Regions from separate parts of the Neorhizobium sp. P1_A6 genome, predicted to be linked through region 1. Evidence: riboswitches for the same ligand, from Rfam matches in the RefSeq annotation. Region 1 holds a riboswitch; the other holds the start of a gene.

Region 1 (7,734 bases):
CAAAGGAATGGCTAGTGGCATCGAGATAGATGCGGCCCAGCTCCTCGCGTTCGCCCCAAGTGCCGTCGGCGAGCTTTTCCTCGATGCCGGAGCCATAGGTGCCCGGTGCCGAACCGAAGATGCGTGAGGGGACGTGCCCGAGCGCTTGTGTCTCTTCGGCCAGGGGATTGTCGCCCGGTGCTTCCTCGCGGCTGGCAATGGCGCGCATCGCGGCGTCGAGCAAGGCGATGAGAGCCGGAAACATGTCGCGGAACAGGCCGGAAATCCTCAGCGTCACGTCGATGCGCGGGCGGCCGAGCGCTGCCGGCGGCAGGACTTCGATGCCGGTGACGCGGCCTGTCGCCGTATCCTGCACGGGTCTCGCCCCCATCAGTGCCAGGACCTGGGCAACTTCCTCGCCGCCACTGCGCAGGGACGCGCTGCCCCAGAGATCGAAGACGAGGCTTTTCGGCCAGTCGCCGTGATCCTGGAGATAACGCCGCAGGATTTCGTCGGCCGCACGCTTGCCGAGTTCGAAGGCGGTCGGCGTCGGCAGCGTGCGTGGGTCGCTGGCGAAGAGATTGCGGCCGGTCGGCATGACGTCGCGGCGGCCGCGGGCCGGGGCACCGGATGGGCCTGGGCGGATGTGCTTGCCGTCCAGTGCGTCGAGCAAGGCCTGTCGTTCGGTCTCGGCGCTTTGAATGCGCAGCGGATCGTCATCGCCGGGTGCCGCCTGCCCGAAGACGTGCTGGCCGTCCTTGATCGAAAAGTCCTTGAGATCGCAGAGAAAGGCGTCGATGCGGGTGAGCGCCGTATCGGGATCGTCACTGTTCGAGACGCCGGCCTCGCCGGCCAGTCCGGTGTCGCGGGCGGTCTCGACGATCAGCTTGGCCAGCCGGTCGCGGCGGCGGCGGTCGAGCCCGTCGGCCTGGGCATATTCGTCGACCAGCAGTTCCAGTTTCTTCTGTTCGTCCGAAAGGCCCGCGCCGGCCAGGACCGGCGGCAGGTGGCCGATCGTGACGGCGGCGATCCGCCGTTTCGCGACCGCTGCCTCGCCCGGATTAGAGACGATGAAGGGGTAGATGACCGGCAGGCCGCCGGTGACGATTTCGGGAAAACAATCCTTCGACAGCGCCACGGTCTTGCCCGGCAGCCATTCGAGCGTCCCGTGCGCACCGACATGGACGATCGCATGGGCGCCAAGCGTCTCGCGCATCCATTGGCCGAAGGCGATCAGAGCGTGGCGGGGAGGCAGGTCGGGGCTGTGATAGTCGGCGCGGCGATCGGCGTTGCGGCCGCGGTCGGGCGCGAGCGCGACGGTGATGTTGCCGAAGGTCGCGGCGCGGAAACGGAAAGCGCCGCCCTCCAGGTCTTCATCGGCTTCGGGCCCGCCCCACGCCGCCTCTGCAACGGGCAGGGGATCGTAGGCGGCGCGTGGGTGGCCGGCGGACTGGGCACCCAGGCGATCGAGAAGATCACGCGGAGTCTCAGGGATATCCGAAACATCATAGCCGGCTACCGATAATTCATGCAGCATCCCGAGCACGCTCTGTGGCACGTCCAGGCCGACTGCATAACCGGTGCGTCCGGGCGCGCTCGGATAGTCCGGCATCAAGATAACGATCTTCCGCTCGGCACGCGGTGCCGCCTTCATCCGCAGGAAGGCAGCAATACGGTCGACGACCTGTTCGACCCGGTCCGGTTCCGGCTGGTTGACGAGATTGGCGGAGCTTTCGCCTGCCTTGAAGGAGATCGCGCCGGCAAGAATGCGTCCATCGAGTTCCGGCAGGACGACGTGCATTGCGAGGTCGGCGGGGTTGAGGCCGCGCCGGCTCTCCGTCCAGCCATCGCGGCGGGTCGTGGCGACGACGACCTGGAAGACCGGCACGCCGGTGCGGTCGAAGACCGTCTCACCGTTGCCATCAGTGCCGCTGGCAAAGGCGGTGGTGGAAAGGATGGCCGCAGATTTCAGGTCCGAGACCGCCTGTTCGACGAAGGCCAGTGCATCCGGCTCCTTCAGTCCGCCGACGAAGATCGGCACCGGTGCAAAACCGCGCTTTTTCAGCGCTTCGAACAGTGCGTCGATCGGCGCCGCGTCATTCGCAAGCAGCATGGAGCGGTAGAACAGGATCGGCAAGCGCGGCGCATCCGGCGCAAAGCGGGCCAGCAGGTCGTTGATCTCGACAATGCCTTTTCCGGGCGCGTAATAGCCGGCTTTCGGCACCGGGGCCGCCTGCGGCAGCGATTCCGTTTTGCCCTCGGCCAGCGTCGTCAGCAACCTCGCCAGAAGCCGCATGTTGGCCGGCCCGCCTTCGCGGAAACAGCTCAGGATGCCGGCGATCCGGTCTTCCGAAACGGTCGAGGCGACGGTCAGCCGTTCGTCGCGGATGCTGCATTCGCCGGGCAGCAGCGCCAGCGCGATCTTTTTCCGCTTCGCCATGTGCGAAAGTTCTTCCACGCCATAAGCCCAGCGGTCGTAACCGCCGAGAATGCGCACGAGGATGACCTTGGCCTGGGTAGCCGTCTTCTCGATCCAAAGATCGACCGACATAGGATGGCGAAGGTCGGAGAGATTGGTGAGGCGGAGGCTTGTCAAATCCGGACCCCAGACGGCCGCAACGCCGTTCAGGTCGCTGCCGGAAAAGGATAGCACCACCACGTCGGCCGGCGACTGATTGAGGTCGACCGGTTCGATGAGGTCGTCAAGCGACGACGATGTGGTGGCGAGTATGTGCATCCTTCCCTCGGGCCTTCTTATGCGGCCAGCATCCTTTCGATCGCGGCGCGGTCGATGCCTTTTTCGCCGATCACGACGAGGCGGCTTGTCCGCGCTTCGCCGGGTGCCCAGGCACGGTCGAAATAGTGGTTCACGCGCGATCCTACCGCCTGAACCTGCAGGCGCATCGGCTTGTTCGCGACTTCCACGAAGCCTTTTATGCGCAGCACGTTTTCGGCTTCGGCCGTTGCAGAAATGCGGGCGGCGAGCTGTTCGGCATCGGTGACGGCGGCCAGATCGACGACAAAGCTGTCGAAATCGTCGTGATCGTGGTCGAGTTCGCCGTCGTGATGGGTCTTGCGGTTTTCGATATCGTCTTCGACGGCGAGGCCGAGGCCAATCAGTACGGCGGGATCTATGGCGCCATTGGCGGCCGAGACGATTTTCACGGCACGTGGCAGATGCGCGGAAACGCGATCCCTGGCGGTCGCGAGGCCGGCAGCATCCAGGAGGTCGCTCTTGGTGAGCACGATCATGTCGGCGCAGGCGACCTGGTCCTCGAACACTTCCTCGACCGGATCGTCATGGTCGATCGAGCCGTCCGCGTCGCGCTGCGCTTCCAGCGCCTCGTGATCGTCGGCAACGCGGCCTTCGGCGAGCGCCAGTCCGTCGACCACGGCTATCACCGCATCGACCGTCACCCGTGCCTTGACGTCAGGCCACTGGAACGCCTGGACGAGGGGCTTCGGCAACGCAAGGCCGGAGGTCTCGATGAGGATGTGATCGACGCGGGGTTCGATGGCCAGGATACGGTCGATCGCCGGCACGAAATCGTCCGCCACGGTGCAGCAGATGCAGCCGTTGGCAAGCTCGATGATGTTGTCTTCCGGGCAGCTTTCGATGCCGCAGCCCTTCAGGACGTCTCCGTCGATGCCGACATCGCCGAATTCGTTGACGATGATCGCCAGCCGCTTACCCTTCAGGTTTTCGATCAGGTTGCGGATCAGCGTGGTCTTGCCGGCTCCCAGAAACCCGGTAACGACGGTGCAGGGAACGCGGTCGAACGAAACGCTCATGATGGCATGTCCTCATGGTGATGAAAGGGTGGAATACGGGCCGTCATGCCCTTGCCGCGCAGGCAGGTCGGGCGGCCGCGAAGGGGAAGGAAACCGCGCTCGTCCTCGGCCAGCATCATCGCGCCGGTGACGATATCCTCGACATTGTCGAGCGACAGATGGCCGAAGACATAGGACCAGCCGCTCTTGTGGTTGAAGGCGGCACTCGGGCTTTTTTCGCAATTGGCAAGGCAGGTGACCGGCTTGACCGCCAGCGGTTTGCCGCTTGCTGCTTCACGCAGCGCCGCGATCAGCGCGATGCCCGGCCGGACTTCGCCGTCGGATGCGTCGCGGCAATTGGTGCAGACGAAAATCGTCACATCTGCCGAGCCGGCGGTTGCCGGATCATCTGGTCGGTGGTCACTCATCGGTCAGCCGCGTTCCCGCCGGGGTCGAAAAATCGGGGCGCGGAGCAGAAGGTCGAAAATCCCTCTGCGGTGATCGAGAAACTTCCTCCGGAGCACCCCGCCCGGTGAAGCAAAATGAATCGGACGGCAGGTCTCCTGGCTCGCGGGTCGTCGCCATTTGCCTGCCTTCCCAGAAGTCCGTTGGCCGGATTTCCCAGTGGCTTGACGGCCAAATGGCCGTTTTAGGCAATGGCTCGCCGCCTACAGTTGCGGGGGCAGCCGCGGCATTGATCCTGAAAAGGGATCGCACCGCATTCTCTCTTAGCCCTCCCCGTTGCCGGAAAGGGACCATCTCTCTTCAAGTAAGCCCGGTCGCAGGCCCATGTCAATGCGTCGCAAAGGCGATTGCCGTGACGCCGAATTCGTCTATAGTGACCGAGCCTATGGTGCCCGAAAGGGTTTTAGAGGGAATGCGGTGCGACGGAATTCTGCCGTCCAACCCGCGGCTGCCCCCGCAACTGTAAGCGGAAAGTCTTCGACCAAAACGGCCGTCCGGCCGTCATGCCACTGGGAAATCCGGCCAACGGACTTCTGGGAAGGCGGGAGAAGGCGTCCGATCCGCGAGCCAGGAGACCTGCCAGAGGCGACAAAGAACGTGAACGGCCCTCGGGTGGAGGGCGAAAGGACGAGACCATGGTTACGAATTCTACTGCAACTACTGCAACTGCAGTCACCATTTCCGCCTCGAAGATCATTCCCCTCAGCATGACGGCCCTGCTCGGCCTGTTCATCGTTGGCTTTGTCGGCTTCTCGCATCTGGAAGTCGTCCACAATGCCGCGCATGACACGCGCCACTCGCTCGCCTTCCCCTGCCACTGAGGAGTTCTCCCAAATGTCGTTGTTTCGCAACATCGTCTTCACGGCGGTGATCGCCGGGCTTTTGTCCGGACTGCTGCTGACCGTGATGCAGAGCTTCTCCACCGTGCCGCTGATCCTGCGGGCCGAGGTGTTTGAAAATGCTGCGCCCGAGGCCGGCCACAGCCATGACGCTGCACCTGCCGCAGGTGCCACGGCATCCGCCGCCGAGCATCACCACGGCGAAGAGGCCTGGGCTCCCGCCGATGGCTTCGAACGTTTCATTTACACGCTTGCGGCGGACATGCTGTCGGCTATCGGTTTTGCCCTCGTCCTGATCGCTGCTTCGGAAGCGTTCGGCGGCTTCAAGGGCTGGCGCGGTGGCCTGATGTTCGGCATTGCCGGCTTTCTCACCGTCATCCTTGCACCCGGCCTCGGCCTGCCGCCGGAACTGCCCGGCATGCCGGCTGCGGAACTCGGTCCGCGCCAGATCTGGTGGGTCTCGACGGCTGTCTGCACGGCGATCGGCCTCGGCCTGCTCGCCTATACCCGCTCGGCCGTGTTCGCGGCGCTTGCGATCGTGCTTCTGATTGCGCCGCATCTGGTTGGCGCGCCGTTGCCGCCGAGCCATGAAACGGCCGTGCCGATGGATCTTTATGCCCGCTTCGTCAACGCCGTCTACGCCACCAACCTGGTGTTCTGGGCTGTGCTCGGGGCGCTTGCCGGTGTCGTCCGCGAAAAGTTCCGCGCTGGCGAGGAAGCTTCTGCCGGATCTTCGGCGAAGCTCGTCTCCCGGTGAAGGAGATCGACGAGGCGTCCGTCGAGCGTCATCGCGCCAAGATGGCGAACCGCAAGGCGGTTCAGGATGCGGAAGTGGCCGAGAAGACCCAGGAAAAGGGCCTTCTCATCGTCCATACCGGGCCCGGCAAGGGCAAATCCACCGCCGCCTTCGGCTTGGCGCTGCGCATGCTCGGCAACAACCGCCGGGTCGGCGTCGTCCAGTTCATCAAGGGCGCCTGGTCGACCGGGGAGCAGCCGGCGCTTGCCGTCTTCGGCGACCGCGTCGTCTGGCACACGATGGGTGAAGGTTTTACCTGGGAGACCCAGGACCTGAAGCGCGATGTCGCCGCAGCGGAAAAGGCCTGGGAAAAGGCACTTGAGCTGATGGCGGACGAGACGATCGGGCTCGTCATCCTCGACGAACTCAACATCGCGCTCCGTTATGACTATCTCGATCTAGACGGAATCGTCGCCGCGTTACAGGCCCGGCGGCCGGATCTGCATGTGGTCGTCACCGGCCGCAACGCCAAGCCGGCGCTGATCGAGGCGGCCGACATGGTGACCGAGATGTCGCTGGTCAAGCATCACTTCAAGGCGGGCGTGAAGGCCCAGGCCGGCATCGAGTTTTAGCCATGGTTGGGGTCAAGCCAGCTCGGGCGCTGATGTTTCAGGGAACGGGCTCGGATGTGGGCAAGTCGCTGGTGGTGGCCGGGCTTGCCCGCGCCTTTACGCTACGCGGCCTGAAGATCATGCCGTTCAAGCCGCAGAACATGTCGAACAATGCCGCAGTCACTGCGGATGGCGGCGAAATCGGCCGGGCGCAGGCGTTGCAGGCGCGCGCCGCCGGCGCGCCGCTCAGCGTCCACATGAACCCGGTGCTCCTGAAGCCGCAGAGCGAGGTCGGGGCGCAGGTGGTGGTGCAAGGCAGGGTCGAAGGCAACGCCAAGGCCGCCGAGTATCAGATGCTCAAGCGGACACTGATGCCGCGGGTCCTGGAAAGTTTCGACATCCTCCGCAACCAGGCCGATCTCGTCCTGGTCGAAGGCGCCGGCAGCGCCTCGGAAATCAATCTTCGTCGGAATGACATCGCCAATATGGGGTTTGCCCGGGCCGCCGACGTGCCGGTGGTGCTGATCGGCGATATCGAACGCGGCGGGGTGATTGCCAGCCTTGCCGGCACCAGTCTGGTGCTCGATCCCGAAGATGCGGCGATGATCCGGGGTTTTATCGTCAATCGGTTTCGCGGCGATCCGGCCCTGTTCGCCGACGGCATGCGGATGATCGGGGAACTCACGGGCTGGCAACCGGTCGGGCTGTTGCCGCATTTTGCCGATGCGGCCCGGCTGCCGGCCGAAGATGCGCTCGGCCTCAATACGCCTTCGGTGCGGAAGGCTGGTGCGAAGATCAGGATCGCGGTGCCGATCCTGCCGCATATCTCCAATTTCGACGATCTCGATCCGCTGGAAGCGGAGCCGGATGTCGACCTCATCCGGATTCGGCCGGGGCAGGTCATTCCCGGCGATTGCGATCTCGTGCTGCTGGTGGGTTCGAAGGCGACGATATCCGATCTGCGGGTGCTGAAGGCGGCCGGTTTCGATGTTGATATCGCCGCCCATGTCCGCCGCGGCGGTCGGACGCTCGGCCTCTGCGGCGGATATCAGATGCTTGGAAAAACCATTTCCGATCCCGAAGGAACCGAAGGGCCGCCCGGCTCGATCGAAGGGCTGGGCTTGCTGGATGTGGAGACGGTTCTTTCCGGCGATAAACGGCTGGAGGCCGTCTCGGGCGAAAGCTTCGACGGAATTTCTGTGTCCGGCTATGAGATGCATATCGGACGGACGTCGGGCGTGGATTGCCAATGCCCGTTCTCAATCGTCGGCGGCAACCCGGACGGCGCGATATCCACGGATGGCCGGGTCTGGGGCACCTATCTTCACGGTCT
Region 2 (7,171 bases), on a different contig from region 1:
TCAATGCTGCGATGGAGGAGCTAAATTACGTGCCGAACCGGCTCGCCGGCGGGCTTTCGGGCACGCGCTCGGACATTGTTGGCGTTGTCGTCACCTCACTCTACTATTCCGAATTCGCCAACATCATCGATACGCTGCAATCAGCTTTGCTGGAGCATGACCTGCAGGTCATGCTCGCCAATACAAGGTACAATGCCGACCAGGAGCTGCGTCTCGTCCGGTCCATCCTGAGCTGGCGGCCGGCGGCCGTTGCCATCATCGGCGTCGACCATCCCCCGAAAGTCGTCGAGCTTCTGAAGGCAGCCGACATCCCGATCATCGAGATGTGGGACACGGGCGGTGAAGTGATTGATACCGCCGTTGGGTTCGATCATGCACGTGTCGGCGCAGCGCAAGCCAACCATCTCATAGGTCAGGGTTATCGGCGCCTGGCCTTCGTTGGCAGCGTTCGCGAAAACGATAAACGCGCCCAGAAGCGTTTGAGCGGGCTGGAAGCTGCGGCAGCGACGGCCGGCCTCCCCGACATCGTCAAGCATACGGCGCAGCAAGGCGGCAGCCCCGAACTCGGGGAGCGGCTTGCAAGCGAGCTTCTGGAACGCCATCCCGAGATCGACGCAATCGCCTGCAACAGCGATGTCGTTGCGTTTGGCGTGCTTCGGGCACTGCGGAAACTCGGCCGGCGCGTTCCCCAAGATATCGGCGTTGTTGGATTTGGAGACAACGAGGCGGCGAGCTGCGTTAGTCCCTCCCTAACGACGGTTCGCCCTGATCGCGAGCGTATTGGCAAGCTGACGGCCGAGGCGATCGTCGCACGGATCAACGATGCCAAATCATACACCGCACCCGTCGAATGGGAGCTTATCGTTCGGGAAAGTACAGTTCGATAGCTCCCGGCCATCCAAGGCGGTTGAAGCGTTCGTCTCCAGCGTTCGTTCGACATCCCACTCTCGGTCCATCTCCGCCAGTCTTGTTTCGATCTGCATCGCGATCCGGCAAATGTCGATCATCGCATTCCGGGGATTGACAACGATTGCGTTAGTAATGTTATAACATACAACGAATCTTGACCAAGGTGGCCATCAATCTGGAGACAAGTCATGTCACCGCAGAAAATTAAACCAACCCCGGTGGCAGTTTTGACCGGCTATCTCGGTGCTGGCAAAACCACGCTTCTCAACCGCATCCTGATGGAGCCGCACGGAAAGAAGTTCGCCGTCGATGAGATCGGGATCGACAAGCGAGGGCCGTCACCCGTCTCGTCTTTTCTCACTCGAAACCGTCTGCTGACAGCTGTCGCGTCAGGCCTCATCTTTGCTGCTTCCGGAGCGTTTGCCGATGATGATCATGAGACGAAAGAGGCATGGCGCCTGTTTGTCGGCGATCATACGAATCCAGTCGTCCGCGCCATCGACTTCGAGAACGGCAAGGAACTCGGCCGCTACGACGTCAAGGGTCCTGCGGCGCTGACCGCCAGCGCGTCCGGCCGGAGCGTATTCGCCACGCAGTCGGATCATGACATCGTGCACGTCCTCAAGACTGGCATCGATTTCTCCGATCACGGGGAACATCGGGACCTGGAGGTCTCCGAGGTGGGGCTGTTGCCCGTGACTTTCGAGGGCAAGCGTCCTTTCCACGTCGTTCCGCATGACGACCATGCGATCCTCTTCTACGATCGAGGCGGCAAGGCGGATATCATCGACGAAGCGGCTCTTCTCGAAGGCAGGGCTGACGTGAAGACAATCGACACGACGAAGCCGCATCACGGCGTAGCGGTAACGATGGGTCGTTTCGTGCTGGTGTCGGTTCCAAACACCGAAGTCGAAACCAAGCCCGACGAACTGCCGCCGCGGGTCGGACTTCGCGTCGTTGACGAGACGGGCAGGCAGCTCGGCGACGTCGCGAAATGCACCGATCTTCACGGCGAGGCCACTTCATCCCTGCTGGTTGCTTTCGGTTGCAAGGAAGGCGTTCTTGTCGCCCGTCCTGGCGGACTTGATGGACCGAAACTGGAAATGCTCGCTTACCCATCTGACATGCCGAAAGGTTCGACTGGTACCTTGCTTGGCGGTAAGGCAATGCAGTTCTTCCTCGGCAACTACGGCGAGGACAAAATCGTCCTGATCGATCCGGACAGCGAGAAGCACTTCCGGCTGATCGCCCTGCCCACCCGCCGCGTCGACTTCCTGCTGGACCCAGCAACGCCGCGCAGTGCCTACATCCTGACGGAGGACGGTGATCTTCATGTGCTGGATGTGATCAAGGGCGAGATCGTTCGCAAGGGAAAAGTCACCGAGCCCTACAGCAAGGACGGTCACTGGCGTGATCCGCGGCCGCGTCTTGCCGTCGCGGACGGTCATGTCGCCATCACCGATCCGCGGCATTCGCTGGTTCGCATCGTCGATGCGGAGAGCCTGAAGGAAGTCCGCACGATCCCCGTCGAAGGAAAACCCTTTACGATCGTTGCCGTCGGCGGCTCCGGTGCCTCGCATTGAGGCGATATCCTTCGGTCCGCAATTGCAACGGCAGTTCCGGACCAGATCGTTTCATCGGGAGATGACGATGCAACATGCCCTCCCCGGCTCCTGATCACCTGCGAGACGACGGGTTGAGGTGCAGCGTTGACAGGCAGAGGAGGCCGTGTAAGTTCGCGGCGTCAAGGTTCTTCCGTCCTCGGACGGAAGCTAAGAGGGAATCCGGTCAAAACCGGAGCTGTCCCGCAACTGTGAGCGGTGAGCCCTTCGCCCAACATGTCACTGGCAGCCAATGCCGGGAAGACGGGCGATCAAGGCTTTGACCCGCGAGCCAGGAGACCTGCCTGACGATAGAAGTTCCGTGGTCGGGGTGTGCCACAGGAATGACGGTTTCGTCGGGCTATCTGTGCCTGCCGGAACCTTCATTTTTGCTGCCTCCTCCTTTGAGTGAGACGAAGGCAGTGAAACCACAGGGATTATCCTCCCAGAACGTATCCGGGCGCGCCGTCCTGCTGATTGCGAAATCCGCCTTTGCGGCATCGCCGCATCTGGAAATGCAACGGCTCGCAAAACTTGCAGCTGGCGTGACCGGAGCCGGAACGGTTCGGGTCGCCTTTACCGAACAGGGTACCCCCTCCCTGCGCGACGCGCTGTCCGATCTGCTCGACGAGGATGCCGAAACCGTCGTTATCGTGCCGCTCGTCCTGCCCATGGAGCCGAGCTTCCTTATCTGGCTGACGAAATCGCTGAAGCGCTGGAAAGCGGCCGATAGCCGGCGCTGGCCGGCCCTTTCGATCACCCGGGATATCGCCTCGAGCACGTTGATGGCGCGGCTGATAGGCGAACTGCTCGAAACCGCCGAAGCACTGGACGTGCCGCAGACCGACACGCCGCCCGTTGCCGAGGGATCGCTCGTGCCGGCCCAGAAACGCCGCGTGCTCGTCTGCCAGGGCGGTCCCTGCAACGCGGCCGGAGCCGATGTGATCTGGGGACATCTGCGCAACCAGCAGGAGCGGCAGAACCTGCGCACTGCCGGCGACGGCACGATGACCGCAAAATCCACCTGTCTCGGTCCCTGCAATCTGGCGCCCGTGCTGCAGGTATTTCCGGAAGGAACCTATTACGGCGGCGTCAACGAAGATGCGATCGACCGGATCATCGGCGAGCACCTACTCGGCGGTGGGATCGTCGAGGACTTCGCCTATCACCCAACGGGCCGCAAGCAGCGGCTTCGCACCCCATCCGAATAGAACAAGAGGAAAGAGAATTGACGTCGCACACTCTATCGCGCCTGGCCGCCGCCTGGCTCAGTGCCGCCATCTTTGTCACCGCAGGCACTGTCTTTGCAGCCGAGCCGGTTCGCGTCGGCGCCACCTACATCACCAGTGGCACGGACCCGGCCAAGGGCTCGAACGGCTGGGCGCTGGTCAGCCACGGGGTCGGCGAGAACCTCTTCACCGTCGATCGGGACGGCAAGCTCGTGCCTGAACTGGCCGAAAAGGCGCAGCGCACCGGCGACCTGACCTGGACCGTGACCCTGAAACACGGCCGCCTGTTTTCCGACGGCACGCCGGTGACAGCCAAAGCGCTGGCGGCGGGTTTCGACAACACATTTGCCAGCAACAAGGCGGCGCTCGCCACCGGTGGCAAGCTGACATTCGAGGCGGCCGACGACCTGACGCTGAAGGTGACAACCGAAAAGCCGGCGCCTTTCATCCAGGCGCTCTTCGCCGAATGGCCGCTGATCGCGTACAAACCCACCGCGGCCGGCAACGCCGTCTTCAGCGGTCCTTATCGAATCTCGGGCTTCAAGGCGGATGCCTCAATCACGCTCGAGCCTAACGCGCATTTTGCCGGCGCCGACAAGCGTTCGCCGGTTAATTTCCGCAAGTTCGGTGATGCGCAGACCCTGACGCTGGCGCTGGAAGCCGGCGAGCTCGATTTGGCTTTCGGCTTGCCGTCGGAAGTCGTGAGCCGGCTCCAGACAAACCCTGATCTGGCGATCAAGCCGTTCCCGGTCGGATACCAGTATCTCGCTTTCTTCAACACTGCCCGGCCGCCGATGGATGATGTGAAAGTGCGCCAGGCGATCGATCTGGCCTTCGACCGCAAGGAGCTTGCCACCGCGATCAACGGTGGCGACCCCGCCACCGGCGCCTACGCCTCCTATTTCCCCTTTGCGGGCAGAGAGGCACGCCCGACCGACCCTGCCAAGGCCGCAGCGCTTCTCGACGAAGCCGGCTGGGCAAAAGGCAGCGGCGGCATGCGCGAAAAAGGCGGCAAGCCGCTGCGTCTGCTGGTCATAACCTATCCGCAGCGTCCTGATCTCGTCACCATGCTGCCGGTGGTCAAGGCGGAACTCGCAAAGATCGGCATCGCCATCGATACGCAGGTGGTGGAAAACATCCAGCAGATGGCTGCGGCCGGTGACTTCGACATCGCGCTCTGGGCGCAGCACACTGCCCCGAGCGGCGATGCCGCCTTCTTCCTGAACTCGATGCTGAGAAGCGGCGCTTCGCTGAACTATGCGAAATATGCTTCACCCGACTTCGACGCGATCCTCGATCGATTTGCGACCGAAGGCGATCCGGCAAAGCGGGTGGCGATTGCGCTGGATGCCCAGCAGAAGCTGTTCGACGATGCGCCCGCCTCTTTCCTGGTGTCGCCCGTCTGGTATGTCGGCCTGTCGAAGCGGCTGAAGAACTATGAGCCGTGGGGATCCGACTACCACGTGCTGCGCGCCGATATCGGCGAGACGGAGTAGGGCCACGTGATGGGACTGGCCCGGTTCGGCATACAATCGATAGCGGGGCTGCTGGTGATTTCGCTCGCCTCTTTCTCGGTCATAACATTGATGCCGGCCGATCCGGTTGCGATCGCCATTCGCGTCTGGAGCCTGCCGGCGACGGATGAGACCGTCGCGGCGTTGAGGGCGGAGTGGGGCCTCGATCAGCCCGTGCCGCTTCGCTATCTCCATTGGCTGGCAGATTTCCTCGGCGGAGATTGGGGCCGTTCGTTTCGGACTGGAGAGCCCGTACTTGCCGAATTCGTTGAACGGCTGCCGGTTTCGCTGTCGCTCGGTCTCGCCGGCCTGGCGCTGGCGATCGCGCTGGCAATTCCGCTCGGGTTCTTCTCAGCGGCCTATCCCGGGAGTGTTGCCGATCGGATGAGCCGGGCTCTGTCGGTCGTCGTCCAGGCAGTGCCGGCCTTCTGGCTGGGCCTTGTCCTTCTCTGGGTCCTCGGTGTGCAGTTGCGCTGGGTCAGACCCTTCGCCAATGATTGGACGGCAATCGTCCTGCCCGTCCTGCTGATCGCGCTGCATTCGGTTGCCGTTCTCTCCCGCGTCTATCGGCGCGACCTGAAGGAAACCGCCGGGCAGGCGCATTTTCGCACGGCGCTTGCCAAAGGCCTTTCGGAACGCCAGGCGCTCTGGCGGCACGGCCACCGCAGCGCTCTCTACGCCCTGCTGTCGGCGCTCCGTTCCGAAGCAGGCTGGGTGATCGGCAGCACCGCGACCATGGAAATTCTCTTTGGCCTTGCCGGCATCAGCCAGTTCCTTGTTCAAAGCATCGCGGCGCGCGACCAGATGGTGCTGCAGGCCTATGTTATGGTCATTGCCGTCTGGATGCTTGTATTGAATGCCAGCGCCAATCTCGCCATGCGCCTTCTCGATCCGCGTCTCGCCCGATGCCCCGGTTGACCGTGCTTGCGGCGCTCGCCGTCTTTTTGTGTGTCGGTGGTTTTTGGCAGCCCTATGATCCCGATACGGTGGACATGCTTGCCCGTCATTCCGGCATGACCGCCAGCCATCTGCTCGGTACCGATCATCTCGGTCGCGATCTTCTGTCGCGGATCATGGCCGGCGGCTGGCGGACTGCCTGCGTCATCCTCTCGGTCGGCGCCATCGGTTTTTTGTTTGGCACCCTGCTGGGCACCGCCGCCGCCGTCCTTGGTGGCTGGCGCGAGAAGGTGATCCTGCGCTTCTGCGAGTTCTTCATCATGATGCCGACGCTCATCGTCGCACTGACGGCGGCGGCGATTTTCGGCCTGTCGCCGCTCAGCGCCGGACTGGCGCTCGGCTTGGCTGGCGTCGGGCCGCATGCGCTGCTTGCGCATTCGCTCAGTCAGCGGGTGCTCGGCCAGCCGTTCATGCTGGCAGCGAGGAGCCTCGGCGTTGCGCCGGCACGGATGATTACCGGGCATCTTCTGCCGAATACTCTGCCGCTGATGTTCGCCTATGTCGGCAACCAAGCGGGGCTTGCCGCAGTCGCCTACGCCTCGCTCGCCTTCATCGGCCTTGGGGCCGACCCGTCGAAGCCGGATTGGGGATCGATGCTGTTCGAATATCGCGTGTTTATCTTCGACCACCCGATGCTGATGATCTGGCCGGGGACGGCGGTTGCATTGACTGTCTCGGTGATAAACCGGGTTTTTGACGACGGCCAGGAGTGACTGCGTTTCGTCTGGTTTTCTGACGATCGATCACCGGCGCCGTGACACGGCTGCTGATCGAACGCTCATCGCGCAAGCACGCCGAACGGTGAAACCGACTTCAGGTCGGGATCCGCGATATCGGTCGCTCTCGCGACCTCAGCATGGCTCATGCTGTAGCCGTAGTCGAGGGCGCGCACACCGTCCATGATGAAGAGCTGGGCTTTGTCCAGGCCGGGTCGCAGGTTCCCCGTCACGGTGACCACCTC

The links. A riboswitch is a leader RNA that binds a small molecule or an ion and turns the genes downstream of it on or off. The one in region 1 is predicted to bind cobalamin.
Region 2: linked by a shared signal. The riboswitch ahead of AC1D3C_RS05875 ((2Fe-2S) ferredoxin domain-containing protein) and the one ahead of AC1D3C_RS23610 (CbtB domain-containing protein) in region 1 are both predicted to bind cobalamin.

Annotation. Positions count from the first base shown of each region.
Region 1 is NZ_JBFTZM010000013.1:134,960-142,693, forward strand. Features, by position in the region: gene cobN (cobaltochelatase subunit CobN) at 1-2,716, opposite strand, end outside; gene cobW (cobalamin biosynthesis protein CobW) at 2,734-3,771, opposite strand; gene AC1D3C_RS23605 (DUF1636 family protein) at 3,768-4,178, opposite strand; cobalamin riboswitch at 4,287-4,525, opposite strand; cobalamin riboswitch at 4,585-4,813, shown strand; gene AC1D3C_RS23610 (CbtB domain-containing protein) at 4,851-5,036, shown strand; gene AC1D3C_RS23615 (CbtA family protein) at 5,050-5,811, shown strand; gene cobO (cob(I)yrinic acid a,c-diamide adenosyltransferase) at 5,808-6,422, shown strand; gene AC1D3C_RS23625 (cobyric acid synthase) at 6,425-7,734, shown strand, end outside.
Region 2 is NZ_JBFTZM010000002.1:365,195-372,365, reverse strand. Features, by position in the region: gene AC1D3C_RS05885 (LacI family DNA-binding transcriptional regulator) at 1-887, shown strand, start outside; gene aztD (zinc metallochaperone AztD) at 1,098-2,492, shown strand; cobalamin riboswitch at 2,639-2,833, shown strand; gene AC1D3C_RS05875 ((2Fe-2S) ferredoxin domain-containing protein) at 2,933-3,721, shown strand; gene AC1D3C_RS05870 (ABC transporter substrate-binding protein) at 3,739-5,235, shown strand; gene AC1D3C_RS05865 (ABC transporter permease) at 5,245-6,171, shown strand; gene AC1D3C_RS05860 (ABC transporter permease) at 6,159-6,923, shown strand; gene AC1D3C_RS05855 (DUF3299 domain-containing protein) at 6,989-7,171, opposite strand, start outside.